3 regions of the Micromonospora sp. M42 genome follow, and region 3 is predicted to be linked to each of the others. Evidence: riboswitches for the same ligand, from Rfam matches in the RefSeq annotation. Region 3 holds a riboswitch; each other region holds the start of a gene.

Region 1 (4,697 bases), 1.7 Mb from region 3:
CGCCGACCGGGGACGGCAGGATCAGCACGTCGTCCAGGTTCACGAACATGATCCGGTGGCCGAACTGGACCTGCACGTACTGGTTCTTCCCGCGTACCACGGTCCGGTCACCCGGCGCGGAACCGTCGAACGAGACCGCCCGGTAGTACTCGCCGGGCAGCACCCCGCCGACCGCGTACCGCTGGCCGGCGGCGAACGTGTACTGCAGCGGAGAGATGGCCTGGTACGGGATGGTGTCCGGGTAGGCGGACTGCTCCGGGTAGGCGCGGCCGTACACCGGGATGGTGGCCTTGCCGGGCCGCGGGGTCACCACGAAGCCGGTGGCCCACTTGGCGGTGGGCGCGGAGGCCGGGTTGTGGAACCACGCCTTCTGGCCGAGGTACCAGATCGCGGTCCAGTCGCCCTGCCGGCCGGCGAGCGCGTACGTCTGGCCGGCCGAGGCGCGGGCGCCGTGGTCGGAGATGTACATGGTGTCCGGCGTGCCGTCCGGGCGCAGCCCGAGGTCGTTGACGAGCGGGGCGTCCGGGCTCGGCGCGGTCCGCAGGATCACCGCCGAGGAGCCGCGCGAGGGGCACGGCTGCGCCGGCGGGGTGGGCGTCGGGACGCCCGGCGGCTGCTGGTTGCAACCGGTGAACGCGGGCCGGTTGGTGGCGAAGTCCGGGTCGATGGTGACCAGGCCGGTCTTCGCCGTGCCGGTGCCGCGGAACGGCGCCTTCATCAGGTCGAAGTAGTGCGACCAGTCCCAGTAGGGCCCCGGGTCCCAGTGCATGCCGCCCACGTTGGCGGCGGTGATGCCGGGCACGTTGTCGTGGCCGATGATGTGCTGCCGGTCCATCGGGATGCCGAACTTCAGCGCCAGGTGGCGGACCAGCTTGGCGGAGGTGCGGTACATCGCCTCGGTGTACCAGGTGCCCTGGCCGGCGAAGCCCTCGTGCTCCAGGCCGATGGACTTGGCGTTGACGTACCAGTTGCCGGCGTGCCAGCCCACGTCCTTGGTCTTGATGTGCTGGGCGATGTAGCCGTCCACCGAGCGCAGCGTGTAGTGCCAGCCCAGGTAGTCGGCCCGCTTCACCAGGTCGACGCTCGGGCCGAAGTAGCCCTCGGTGTCGTGGATGACGATGTACTCGATCTTCTGCTGCTTCGGCCGGTCAGCCAGGTCGTGGTTGCCGTAGTCGCCCGGGTCGTCGCTGAGCTGCTCGTAGGGCGCGGGAATCCACTCGCAGGCCAGCCGGACCGGGCACTCCAGTCCGTCCGGCCGCTGCGCGGTGCGCAGGCCGAGGCGGGCCAGCCGGGCGCGGTCCGGCTTCGCGGCGGTGGCGGCGAGCGTGACCCGCTGGCCGTCGTCGGTGGTCCGGGTGGCGCCCTGGCCGAGCTGGTCGTAGACCTCGTCGGCGAAGGCCGCCGCCGCGTCGGCGGTGTCCGCGCCGGAGTAGCGGGCCACCGCGGCGTACCAGGCCGCCGGGTCGGTGCCGGCGCCGACCGGCCCGCCCAGAGCCTTCTGGTACGACGACAGCAGCGCCGCGCCGCCGCGGATGTTCGCGGCCGGGTCGGTGCGCAGCGTCCCCGCGTCCAGCCCGGTGAGCGCGGCGGCCGCGTCGAGCGTCTGGAGCGAGGCGCTCGGCAGCGGCGTCTCCCGCGTCGGCGCGGCGGCGGTGGCCGGGTCGAGCTTCAGCGGCCGGGAGTCGTCGCCGCGCGGGTCCTCGTCCTCGTCGACGTGGGCGCTGCCCGGCGTGGCGAGGATGTGCGCGGCGTCGGTCAGGTGCATCGGGCCGTAGCCGCCGCTGGTGCTGGGCTGACCCGGGTGGGTGTCCCAGCGGGACTCCAGATAGGAGACACCGAGCAGCACGTTCTGGGGGACGCCGTACTCGGCCGCGGCGGCGGCGTATTGTTGTTGCCGGTCGCTCGCGGGCGCGGACGTGTCCGGCGCGGCGGTAACCGGGCCGGTGGTCGCCAGCGCGGTGGCCGTGGCCACGGCGGCGGCGAGCAGTATCCGTCTGCCCGACGGCGGGGCGGAGAGATGCATCGAACCTCCTGGACAGGGATGGGGGTCACTGCGTTTCCACCCTCACTCCGCACACCCGCGACGGTCAATACCTTTCCAGTAAGTAATCAGTCGTGAAAGAAAATTTCACCTCCGTGCGCGGTGTGGCGCTGGATCGCGTACGGAGTGTCACGGCGCTGGAAGTTGCGGATCGATAACGGTGGTCCCTACTCTGGTGAATCGTCGGCCGCACGTCTCACCGTCCAACCCGGTCGGTGACGGTCCGACACCGCCGAGTCGCCTCCGGGCGAGCCGGGGAACCAGGTACCTGGGGTGAATCCGCAGCGCTGCTGCGGTAGGGCGGCTCCCTTCCCGCCCGAATCCGTCAGCTAACCCGGTAGGCGGTACGGAAGAAGGAGTACGGACGCCCGGTGGCACTCCATGCCCCGCGGCCGTCGTCGAACCGGTCGGTCGACCGGTCCAGCGCCGCGCCGCGTTCCCGCTGGTCCCGCTTCACCACCGCCCTCGCCGCACTGGTCGGCACCGCCGTCGTACTGACCGGCGGCGCCACTGCGGCACACGCCGAACCCTCGGTCGCCGAGATCGAGGCCCAGATCGACCGCGACTGGAACAAGCTCGAACCGGTCATCGAGCAGGTCAACGACGTACGCGAGCAGCTCGCCGCGCGGCGCAGGCAGGCCGACGCGCTCGGCCGGCAGATCGCACCCCTGCAAGCCCGGGTGGACGCCGCGCTCGGCCAGGTGGGCGGCCTCGCCGCCGACGCCTACAAGGCCGACAACCTCTCCACGGTCAACGCGCTGCTCGGCAGCCGCTCACCCGGTGACCTGGTCGACGGCCTGGAGCTGCTCGACCGCTTCGCGCACCGCCAGCACGAGCAGGTGCGCTCGGTCGCCGCGCTGCGCGACGAGCTGGCGGCGAAGAAGAAGCCGCTGGACGAGATGATCGCCGGCCTGGCGCGCACCGAGGCCCAGCTCGCGGCGAAGAAGAAGCAGATCGACGCCGAGATCGCCAAGCTGGAGAAGCTGCGGCTCAAGGTGTACGGCAAGGGCGGCGGCGGCCCGCTGCGCCCGGCGCCCTGCCCGGCCGGCTATCCCGGCGGCCCGGCCGGAGCGGCGGTGAAGTTCGCCTGCGCCCAGATCGGCAAGATCTACGTCTGGGGCGCCGCCGGCCCGGACCACTTCGACTGCTCGGGCCTCACCATGGCGGCCTGGGCCAAGGGCGGCGTCTCGCTGCCGCACAGCGCACGCCAGCAGCACGGCGTGACGAAGCGCATCAGCCGGGCCGAGCTGCGCGCCGGCGACCTCGTCTTCTACTACAGCGACCTGCACCACGTGGCGATGTACGTGGGCGACGGCTGGGTGGTGCACGCCTCCCAGTCCGGCAAGCCCATCACGATGAAGCGGGTCGACGACGGCGACATCAACAGCTACGGCCGCGTGTAAGGAAGGGCCCCCTCTTAACGCCTCCGGTAGAGGAGGGGGCCCTTCTTAACAACTGCGGGCGGCGTCAGCGCGTCGGCCAGGTGCGCCAGCTCTGCCAGGACCGGCTCGGCGTCGGGCCGCGCTGCCCCTGGTAACGCGAGCCGTAGACGGCCGAGCCGTACGGGTGCTCGGCCGGCGAGGAGAGCCGGAAGATGCAGAGCTGGCCGATCTTCATGCCGGGCCAGAGCGTGATCGGCAGGTTCGCCACGTTCGACAGCTCCAGCGTGACGTGGCCGGAGAAGCCGGGGTCGATGAAGCCGGCTGTCGAGTGGGTCAGCAGCCCCAGCCGCCCCAGGCTCGACTTGCCCTCGAGCCGGCCCGCGAGCTGGTCGCCCAGCGAGATCACCTCAAGCGTGGAGGCGAGCACGAACTCGCCCGGGTGCAGCACGAACGGCTGGCCCTCGGGCACCTCCACCATCGAGGTGAGGTCGTCCTGCTGGACCGACGGGTCGATGTGTGTGTAGAGGTGGTTGTTGAAGACCCGGAAGAGCCGGTCCAGGCGTACGTCGATGCTCGACGGCTGCACCAGCGTGGGCTCGAAGGGCTCCAGCGCGAGCGTGCCGGCCTTGATCTCGGAGATCAGGTCGCGGTCGGAGAGCAGCATCGGAACACCATAGCGACCGGTATGGGTGACCTGCGTGTCGCACTACTTCTTCGTACACGTGTTCGATAGGATGTCCGCATGGCTTCCTGGTCCGAATTCGCCGCCGACGAGCCCCGCCTCGCCGGCGAGATCCGCCTCCTGATGCAGCAGTACGGGCCGGGCTTCGGCTACCTCGCCACGGTCCGCGCCGACGGCGGCCCCCGCGTGCACCCGGTCTCCCCGGTGTTCACCGACGACGGCCTATGGTGCTTCGTCATCGACTCGCCGAAGCGCCGTGACCTCGAACGCGACGGCCGCTACGCGCTGCACTCGTTCCCGCCCGAGGAGAGCGACGACGAGGCGTACATCGCGGGGCGCGCGCGGCCGGTGACCGACCCGGCCACCGTGACGCGGCTGGCCCGGATCGCCCGCGCGTCGCCACATGGTGACTGGCGGCTGTTCGAGTTCACAGTCGAGGCGGCGATGCTGACCCGGCGCGACCCTGTCGCCCAGCCCGGCGCCGCTCCGCCGCAGGTGCGGGTGTGGCTCGACCCGCTCGGGGCCGAACCGGCCCGGCGTGAGCCGGTGGGCGCGGAGGGCCGGCGCGGCCGGCACGGCTTCGACACCCGCC
Region 2 (4,697 bases), 3.9 Mb from region 3:
CGCTGCCGCCGCCACCAGCCCGAGTTCGTGCTGCACTTCTCCGCGCCGCCCGGCTCCGAGTACCAGGTCACCATGTGGCTGCCGTACCTGGAACGGATCGGCCGCCCGTTCATGGTGGTGCTGCGCGAGCCGGAGCTCCTGCCGGCCGTCGCCGCCGCCACCCGCGCCCCGGTGGTCCTCTGCCCCACCCTGAAGGCGCTCGACGAGGCGCTGGTGCCCAGCCTGCGCGTCGCCTTCTACGTCAACCACGGCGCGAAGAACGCCCACCTGATCCGGTTCAACCAGCTCACCCACGTGCAGCTGCACCACGGCGACAGCGACAAGGCCCCGAGCGCCAACCCGGTCTCGGCCATCTTCGACAAGATCTTCGTGGCCGGGCAGGCCGCGATCGACAGGTACGCCCGCGCGGGCGTGGAGATCCCCGCCGACAAGTTCGTCGTGGTCGGCCGGCCCCAGGTCGAAGCCATCGAGGTACGCCGGGAGCCGGTCGCCGCGTCGGCGCACCCGACGGTCCTCTACACCCCGACCTGGACCGGGCACCACGCCGACGCCAACTACTGCTCGCTGCCGGTGGCCGAGACGCTGATCCGCCGGCTGATCGACCGCGGGGCGGCGGTGATCCTGCGCGCCCACCCGTACACCGACAAGAACCCGGCCTCGGCCCGCCAGCTCGCCCGGCTCACCGAGCTGCTCGCCGCCGACCGGGCCAAGACCGGCCGCCCGCACCTGTTCGGCGCCGCCGCGGCCCGCGAGCTGACGCTCACCGAGTGCGTCAACCGCGCCGACGCGCTGGTCTCCGACGTCTCCGGCGTCATCTCCGACTGGCTCTACTCCGGCAAGCCGTACGCGGTCACCGACACCGGCGCCGACGGCGAGCACTTCGTCGAGCGGTTCCCGCTCGCGGCGTCCGGCTACGTGCTGCGGCGCGACATGTCCAACGTGGACCAGGTGATCACCGACCTGCTCGACGCCGACCCGAAGGCCGCGCAGCGCTGGGCGGCGCGCACCCGCTACCTGGGCGACTTCCCCGCCGACGCCTACGCCGAGGCGTTCCTCGCCGCCGCCCGCCGCGAGCTGCAGGCCGACTGGGCGGTCCCGGCGCAGCGCGCCGTCGTGTAGGCCCCGCTCTACAGGTACGCGTCGAGCAGGGCGAGCACGGCGGCCGGGTCCTCGACGTGCGCGTTGTGGCCCAGGCCGGGCAGGGTGGCCACCGGCACGCCCAGCTCCTTGAGCTGCGCGTCGCTCACCATCGGGTCCTGCTCGCCGCGGGCCAGCAGCACCGGCACGCCGGTCGCGGCCAGCAGGGCGGGCAGCCGAGGCTCGCCGACCGCGAACGCGGCCGGGTCCATCGCCAGCCGCCAGCGGCCGTCGACCCGCCGCAGCCCCGCCTCCACCACCGGGTGGTCCGGGGCGAACAGCCCGGCCAGCCCCGAGACGCGCAGGTAGCGGCGGGCCACCTCGTCCCGGGTGGCGAACCAGGTGACCGGCCGGGCGGCCAGTTCGCTCGCCTTCGCCAGCTCGGCCGGGGACCAGACCGCCTTGATGCCGAGCCCCACCACCGCGTCGACCGGAAGAGCCCGCTGCCGGGCCGCGAGCGCCAGCGCCACCACCCCGCCGAGCGAGTGTCCGAGCAGCACCAGCCGGTCGTGCGGGCCCAGCCGGAGCGGACCGAGCCCGTCCGCGACGCGCTGGGCCAGGGCGTCGAACGAGTAGCCGTCGAGCGGCGGCGACCAGCCGTGGCCGGCCAGGTCGGGGGCGAGCCAGCGCCCGGGCCAGCGGCGCTCCAGCAGCGGCGCCCAGGGCAGCCACACTTCGCCGGTGGCGCCCATGCCGTGCAGGAGAATCAGGTGCCGGTTCCCCGTCGCATCGCCCATTGGCGCAGTCTGCCACCGCCCGCCCCGGACACGCGAGACCAAACCCGACCGACCCGCCCCCACGCCCCACGCCGCCCGCCCTCGCCCTCGCCCTCGCCCTCGCCGCCGATCTTGGAGTTGTGGTGCCTTCCATAGCGGGCGAGCCGGGCATACCAGGCGCCACAAGTCCAAGATCGACGCGCCGAGAGGGCGGCGGGCCAGGGCGGGTGGGGACGGGGAAGGCCGGCGCCCCGGGAGGGGTGCCGGCCTTCCGGGGGTGCGGAGGGTCAGGCGGAGTAGCCGCGGCTGGCGATCCAGTGCGCCAGGTCGATCGTGGTGAGCCAGTACGACGGCAGCGACGGGTCGGCCGAGTCGGCGATCCGGACGGTCCGGCCGTCGTCCTTGTAGCCGATCACCGCGACGTAGTGGCCGCCGGGGAACGAGTGCCAGCCGCCGTTGGTGTCGGTGGCGGTGCCGGCGACGTTCGCGACGACCCCTCGGCCGTTGCTGATCGCCTCGACCACGTCGGCCTGGAGCCGGTCCATCTGGGCCGGGCTGGCCGAGCCGGGAATCATCCGGGTCCGGTACGGGTTGCCCTTGACCTGCTGGTTGAGCACGCGCGTGGTGTCCTCGGCCGAGTTGGTGCCCATCTCGGTGGTGCCGAGCGGGCCGGCGAGTGCGTCCTGGCTGCGCTCGATGCCGGTGGCGCTGAGCGCGTTGCGCACGGCGGCCGGGCCGCAGTAGTAGTAGTTGATCTGCGCCTGGTAGTCGTAGTCCAGCGTCTTGCTCGACGGCGGCTTCGGCGCGGCCTTGGTGACGTCCGGGTCCGCCGCGGCCTTCTTCGCCGACGGGGAGGCGCTGGGCGACTTGCTGGGCTCGGCGCTCGGCGACACCGGCGGGACGCCGATACGCGCCTCGCTGCGGCTGGCGGGCTCGCCGAGCCGTGCGCCGAGTTCGGCGACCGAGGCGGTGTTCTCCTGCTGGACCGGGGCGTCCTCACCGGCGGCGAGGGCGGTGCCGGCGCCGGCGGCCAGCACGAGCGCCGCGGCCGATCCGGCGATGATCTGGTACGGGCGTTCGGTGGCGATCCGCCGCAGCTGACGCTTCAGGTGGTGCTTCACGAAATCCTCCACGGGGGGCGTGATCGGCACACGCCGGCCCGGCACGTGGAGGGGTTCACACGTGCTGGCAGGCCGGATTGGCCGGGGGAACGGGTACGCCCGCGATGCCGGGCGCCCAGGGGCGGTTTGCCGGTCGCGTCAGGCGAGCGCGGGTACCGCGGAGCCGTGGAGGCGGGGGGACGATCGAGGGGTGGGCACGAGGATGGGACTCCTTCCGTGGCCGCCGACCGGGTTAGCTGACGGATTCGGGCGGGAAGTACGCCCTACCGCGGCAGTGGCCGCGGATTCACCCCGATGGTGCTCATGGTTCCCCGGTTCGTGATGACACGATTAGGCGGGTCGGCGCGGCGTCGCCTTCTGCGATCGGTTACCGCACCGGACGCGCCGACACTACCGGCGGGTACTGCCCCTGCCAAGCGCTCCCACCTGCGTAAACATGATCCCCGGTAACGGATTTCGGAACAGCCGGTTACTCACTTCACTCAATGGGACAAGCGGTGGTGACGGCGCCCGGGAGGCGAAAAGGGGACAGACGGCGAGCGCCTGACCGGCAATGGCGCGGCTCATTGGCCTGTTCTGCGCTCCACGCCCGTTTCGGCGCCGGGGGTGAGCCGGCTCACCACATTCCGGGTAACAATTCGGTCGCCTCAGCCGACCCGGGCCGGACGCCAGCGGGCGTTGCGGACGGACGCGCCGACCGGCAGGGGGATCGTCGCCACGCCGCGGGACACCGGGGCGGGCCGCACCGCCAGGGTGGCCGCGTACGCCTCGGCGGCGAGCGTACGGGCGGCCTCGGCGGCCAGTTCGGCGTCCCGCCACGCCTGCCGCTCCCGCTCGGCGGCGCTCTCCCAGCCGGTCCGGCGCCGGTCCCGTACGGCCCGGGCCAGCACGATCTCCTGCTCGGCCGGGTGCCGGCGCGGGTCCCACCCGTTGCGGCGCGCCAGCACGTCGGCGAGTTGCCGGGCGGACAGGTCGCCGCGCCAGTGCGCCGTCATGGCGGCGTGGTGCAGCCAGCGCTCCCGGGCCGCGTACTCCGCCGGGGTGCGCGGGGTGCGCGGGGCGGCCAGCGCGGCGGCCCCGGCCAGGCGGCGGGCGGCGCTGTCCGCCTCGTCGTACGCGGTCCAGGCGCGTTCCGCCTCGTCCTGCGCGGCCAGCCACCGTTCCCGGCGGCGACGGGCCGTCTGGGCGGCCCCGGCGGCGGCCACCGCCACCTCCTCGGCGTACCGGACGAGGTCGTCGCGGCGCGCGGCGTCCTGGTCCACCGGATCGGCGGCAGCCTCGGCGACGCCGTCGCGCTCGGGCCGGGCCACCAGCGCGGCGAGCAGGCCGAACGCGAGCAGCATCAGGAAGGACCAGATGGCGGCGGCCTCGGGGACCGCGGTGAGGAAGTGGTAGAGAGCGGTCTGCGACATGGTCGGCACCTCACGGGAAGAACCTGGCGGGAGAATCCGCACGGCCGGTCGGGGCGCGGCGCGGGGGCGCCGGGCCGTCGAAGGGCGGGTGCGGGATGACGTTCGGTGGGTGCGGTGACGGGCGCGGCCCGTGGGCGGATCAGCGGGCGGGCGGGGCCCGCAGGCCGACCGGCGCGGTGATCCGGCCGGCCGGGACCGGCTGCGGGTCGTTCGGGAGCGTGTCGGTGGCCCGTGCGGCGGGCGCGGGTGCGCCGTCGGGACGGGCCTGCCGCTCGGCGGCGCGGTCGGATTCCGGTCGCGGGGCGGCCGGC
Region 3 (4,697 bases):
CATCGACTCGGTCGGCATCAGCGCCATGGTGGCCGGCTTCCAGACCTGCGAGGTCAGCGGCGTCAAGCTCGTGGTCACCGAGCCGAGCCGGTTCGTGCACCGGCAGCTCTGGGTGACCGGCCTGCTCGGCCTCTTCGGCGCTCCCGAGCCGTGGTTCGCCGACGACACCCCCGAGGTGCTGCCCGGCGCCTGAGCGCCGTTCGCACCCCCTGCGGCCAGGGGACCTTCTACCCGTTGCCAGCCCGGCGTCGGTACGGGACGATCGTCGCGACGTACGACGGCGAGGGGGCCCGCTTGCAGAGCAGCGACAGCTTCAGCTACACCGTGCAGGCCCGGTGCAGCCGGGCCGACGCGGTGGCACTGCTGGGTGACCTGAGTCGCCAGGGCGAGCTGCATCCGCTGATCGTCCGGGTCCGGCAGCTGCCGGCCCGGCCGGGCGCGCTGGCCAGCTACGCGATCACCGACCGGCTGCAACTGGGCCCGCTGCACTTCCCGGTCACGTACCAGGCGGACGTGCTGGTCGCGAGCGAGGACGAGGTGGTCACTGTCGCCCGGCAGCAGCCGGCGACGACGGTGCGCAACCACACCCGGCTACGCGACGAGCCCGACGGCACCGTGCGCATCGACGTGGAGATCACGCTCACCGCGCCGGCGCCGCTGTTCGGGTACGCGTTCCGCCAGGCCCGGGCGGCTCACCTGAGCCTGGCGGCCCGTCTCGGCGCGACGCTGGAGGGCCGGCCCGATCCGGCCGGCCCCCCGGGAGCGCGCTAGTACACCGACAGGTGCACGTGGTTGGTGTGGTCGCTGGACGGGTCTCCGTTGCCGCCGCTGTACGACTTCCACCCGCTGCTGGGCAGCCAGATCTGCTTGAACCAGATCACGTAGAGCACGGCGAGCGGGTCGGCGTTGCGCACGAAGTACGCGGCCAGGTTGTTGCCGTACGTCCGGTCACCGCCGCTGGCCACGCCGCCGAAGCCGTTCTTCTGGGCGGCGAAGTCGCAGGCCCGCCCCTTCGGGTGCTCGCCCGAGCCGCTGGGCCGGTGGCACGAGACGTACCTGGTGAAACCGGCCGCCTTGGCCTGCTGCAGCGCGTGCAGCGTCCGCGGGGTGATGCAGCCGTTGGCCGGGGTCGGGTCGTTGACGCTGCACGACTCCGACGGCCACGAGCCGTCCGAGTTGCGTGGCGCAGGCTTCGCGTTCTTGCTTGAGGTGCCCTGGACGCTGCCGCCGCCGCTGCTGTTGTTGCGTGCGGAACGTTCGTTGGCCACTTCGAGCGCGCGCTCGGCCTGCTCCTTGCGCTTGCCCATCACCTCGACCTGCTTGCGTTGCTCGCGGATCTCGGTGTCGAGCGCGGCCCGGGTGCGGGTGGCCTCGTCCCGGGTGGTGATCAGCTCGCGCACCGTGCGGTCCTCGTGCGCGGCGACCTGTTCCAGCGTGGCGGCCCGGTCCATGAAGCCCGCCGGGCTGCTGCTGTCGAGCAGCGCCGCGGCGGTGCCGAGGCGGCCCGCGCGGTACGCCACCCCGGCGATCTCACCGACCTTGGCGTCACGTACGGCCAGCTCGGCGCCGACCTTCGCGAGCTGGTCGTTGAGCTGCTTCTGGCGGTTCACCGACCGGTTCAGCGCGGCCTTCGCCTCCAGCCAGCCCTTGCTGGCCGCGTCGAGTTGGGCGCGCAGCTCGGGCGTGCCGCCCTCGTCGTCGCCGGGCGCGGCGGCGAGCAGGGCGGTCCGGGGCGCCGCCGAGGCGGGGGAGGCCGGAACGGTCGCGACGCCGACAGTCAGCGTCGCGACGAGCAGGGCCGCCAACCGGGCGGCCGTCCGTCGTACAGGTGCCACTGGGGGCATTCACATGTCCTTCCGTCAACCGCCGACCGGGTTAGCTGACGGGTTCGGGACGGAAGATCCCTACCGCTGACGCGGATGCACCCCACGTACGTGGTTCCCCGGCTCGCCCCTTCGGGCGATTAGGCGACGGCCACCCCACCTGCGCCGGTGACGCCGGTGGCTGCGGCCGCGACCGAGCCTACCGGCGCGGCCCGGGCGTGGCTCCGTTGCGCAGTGCCGCATGGTGGGGCAAAACCGACATAAGTGTACAGCAGTCACGGTGATTTAAGTCTGCCCTAATCACCACTCGGTCTTTCCGCACACTCCGGCTGACGCTCCGGGTTCGACCTGCAACGTGGCGTGATCGATGGAGAAGTCCTCGTGCAGCGCCGTCCGCGCGGCGGCCAGCACCCCGGCCGGGTCCACACCCGGGTCGGTGGTCAGGTGCGCCGAGGCCACCTCCATGCCCGAGGTGAGCGTCCAGACGTGCAGGTCGTGCACCTCGGCCACGCCGGGGACCGCGGCCAGCCGGTCGTGCACGGCGGTCACCTGGAGGTGCTCCGGCGCCGCCTGCACCAGGATGCGCACCGCGGCCCGGCCGAGCCGCCAGGTGCGCGGCAGGATGAACAGGCCGATCCCGACGGCGACCAGTGGGTCCGCCCACCACCAGTCGGTCACCGCGATGACCAGCGCCGCGGCGATCACGCCGAGCGAGCCGAGCAGGTCGCCGAGCACCTCCAGGTACGCGCCGCGCAGGTTGATGCTCTCCTTCGCCCCGGCGCGCAGCAGCGCGAAGGCGACGATGTTGGCGAGCAGGCCGAGCACCGCCACCACGAGCATCGGGCCGGCCAGCACCTCCGGCGGCTCGCCGAAGCGGCGTACCGCCTCGATCAGGACGTAGACCGCGACGGCGCCGAGCAGCACGGCGTTGGCGAGGGCGGCGAGCACCTCCAGCCGGTAGAGGCCGAACGTGCGCTGCGGGTCGGTGCCGGCGCGCCGGGTGGCGGTGATCGCCGCGAGGGCCATGCCGATGCCGAGCACGTCGGTGAACATGTGCCCGGCGTCGGAGAGCAGTGCGAGCGAGCCGGTGGTGAAGGCGGCCACCGCCTCGACCACCATCAGGACGGCGAGCAGCGCGAACGCGGCCCAGAGCCGGCCTGCGTGGCGGTGTGCCGCGTTGGCCACCGCGCTGCTGTGGTCATGACCTGCGCCCACGCCAACACCCTCCCTGCCGCGTACCGGCCGGGCCCAATGTATGCTCACATCGCTATGTATGCAAGTGAACTGTGGGTGGCGCGGGCGTGGCCCCTCACCCCACCGGGTCGAGCGTGGTGAGGCGCTGGGTCGCCCGGGACAGCGCCACGTAGAGCGTGCGCACGCCCGAGCCCGGATCGGCCCGGATCTCGCTCGGCGCCACCAGCACCACGCCGTCGTACTCCATGCCCTTGGCCTGGAGGCTGGTCACCACCTGGAGCCGGCCCGCGCCGAGCGCGCCCAGCCAGCCGGCCACCTCGTCCCGGCGCGGCACCGGCGTGATCACGCCGACGGTGCCCTCCACCTGGCCGAGCAGCGCCTCGGCCGCCTCGACGGTGGCCGCCGGCAGCTCGGCGGCGGGCACCGTGCGCTCGACCGGCGGAACGCCTGTGGACCGGACCGCGTCGGGCAGCGGCAGATCCGGGTAGAGCCGGCGGATCTCCGCCGCCGCCACCGCGAAGATCTCCGCCGAGTTGCGGTAGTTGGTGGTCAGCTCGTAGCGGTGCCGCTTGCGCCGGCCCAGCGCCTGGTCCCGGGCCCGGTCCAGCTCCTGCGGGTCGCCGGTCCAGGCCGTCTGCGCCGGGTCACCGACAACGGTCCAGGACGCCAGCCGCCCGCGCCGGCCGATCATCCGCCACTGCATCGGCGAGACGTCCTGCGACTCGTCCACCACCACGTGCGCGTAGTCGCGGTAGTCGGCCGGACGCTCCCGCGCCGCCGCGCGGGCGGCGCGCTGCCGATCGGCGTACGTGCTCAGCTCGCGCACGCCACCGGCGAGCTGGTACGGGTCGCGCTTGGGCCGGGCCCGCTGCACCGGCTTGCCCAGCAGCGCGTCCAGCTCGTCCAGCAGCGCGATGTCGGCCACCGTCAGCCCGTCGGTCGTGAGCGTGCGGTACGCCTGCCCGAGCAACCGGATCTCGGCCGAGGAGAGGATCCCCCCGGCGTAGCGGCGCAGCCGGTCCGGGCGGGCCAGCCAGTCCAGCACGTGCCGGGGGTGCAGCCGGGGCCACCACGCCTTGAGGAACTCGCGGAACTCCGGCCGCTCGATGATCTCGTCCTCGAACGCGGGCTGCTCCGGCAGCCGTCCCACCCGCAGCGTGCGGGCCTGCGCGTAGAGCGCGGCGAGCACCGCGTCGAACGCCGCCCGGCGTACCTCGTTGCGGCGCGCGCCCCGGGCCAGCGTCCGGTCCCGGATCGCGTCCAGCGCGGGGCGCTCCAGGCGCAGCAGCTCACCCCGGTACAGCAGGCGCAGTTCGGCGGGGGAGTCCGGCACCGCGTCGCGGACCGCGCGTTCCAGCACCCGGCGCATCCGCAGCGAGCCCTTCACCGCCGCCACGTCCGGCGGGTCGGTCCGCGACGCGGACAGGCCGGGGAAGAGCGAGCCGAGCGAGTGCAGCGTGGCGGTCTCCTCGCCCAGTGAGGGCAGCACCGAGGCGATGTACTCGACGAACACGCCGGACGGGCCGACCACCAGGATGCCGCCGCCGGCGTACCGGGCCCGGTCGGAGTAGAGCAGGTACGCGGCCCGGTGCAGCGCCACCGCCGTCTTGCCGGTCCCCGGGCCGCCGGAGACGATCGTGACGCCGTTGCCGGGGGAGCGGATCGCCTCGTCCTGCTCGC

What was found. A riboswitch is a leader RNA that binds a small molecule or an ion and turns the genes downstream of it on or off. The one in region 3 is predicted to bind cyclic di-AMP.
Region 1: it holds a riboswitch for cyclic di-AMP, as region 3 does, so the genes downstream of both, MCBG_RS19625 (C40 family peptidase) here and MCBG_RS27465 (coiled-coil domain-containing protein) in region 3, are expected to answer to the same signal.
Region 2: it holds a riboswitch for cyclic di-AMP, as region 3 does, so the genes downstream of both, MCBG_RS09305 (C39 family peptidase) here and MCBG_RS27465 (coiled-coil domain-containing protein) in region 3, are expected to answer to the same signal.

What each region holds. Positions count from the first base shown of each region.
Region 1 is NZ_KK037233.1:4,259,171-4,263,867, reverse strand. Features, by position in the region: gene MCBG_RS19630 (N-acetylmuramoyl-L-alanine amidase) at 1-2,023, opposite strand, end outside; cyclic di-AMP (ydaO/yuaA leader) riboswitch at 2,262-2,399, shown strand; gene MCBG_RS19625 (C40 family peptidase) at 2,413-3,444, shown strand; gene dcd (dCTP deaminase) at 3,509-4,087, opposite strand; gene MCBG_RS19615 (pyridoxamine 5'-phosphate oxidase family protein) at 4,166-4,697, shown strand, end outside.
Region 2 is NZ_KK037233.1:2,065,831-2,070,527, forward strand. Features, by position in the region: partial or broken gene MCBG_RS35135 (CDP-glycerol glycerophosphotransferase family protein) at 1-1,119, shown strand, start outside; gene MCBG_RS09300 (alpha/beta fold hydrolase) at 1,128-1,874, opposite strand; gene MCBG_RS09305 (C39 family peptidase) at 2,141-2,986, opposite strand; cyclic di-AMP (ydaO/yuaA leader) riboswitch at 3,181-3,321, opposite strand; gene MCBG_RS09310 (hypothetical protein) at 3,622-4,386, opposite strand; gene MCBG_RS09315 (hypothetical protein) at 4,526-4,697, opposite strand, start outside.
Region 3 is NZ_KK037233.1:5,935,082-5,939,778, forward strand. Features, by position in the region: gene MCBG_RS27455 (STAS domain-containing protein) at 1-193, shown strand, start outside; gene MCBG_RS27460 (SRPBCC family protein) at 295-771, shown strand; gene MCBG_RS27465 (coiled-coil domain-containing protein) at 768-1,844, opposite strand; cyclic di-AMP (ydaO/yuaA leader) riboswitch at 1,849-1,980, opposite strand; gene MCBG_RS27470 (cation diffusion facilitator family transporter) at 2,124-3,038, opposite strand; gene MCBG_RS27475 (HelD family protein) at 3,133-4,697, opposite strand, start outside.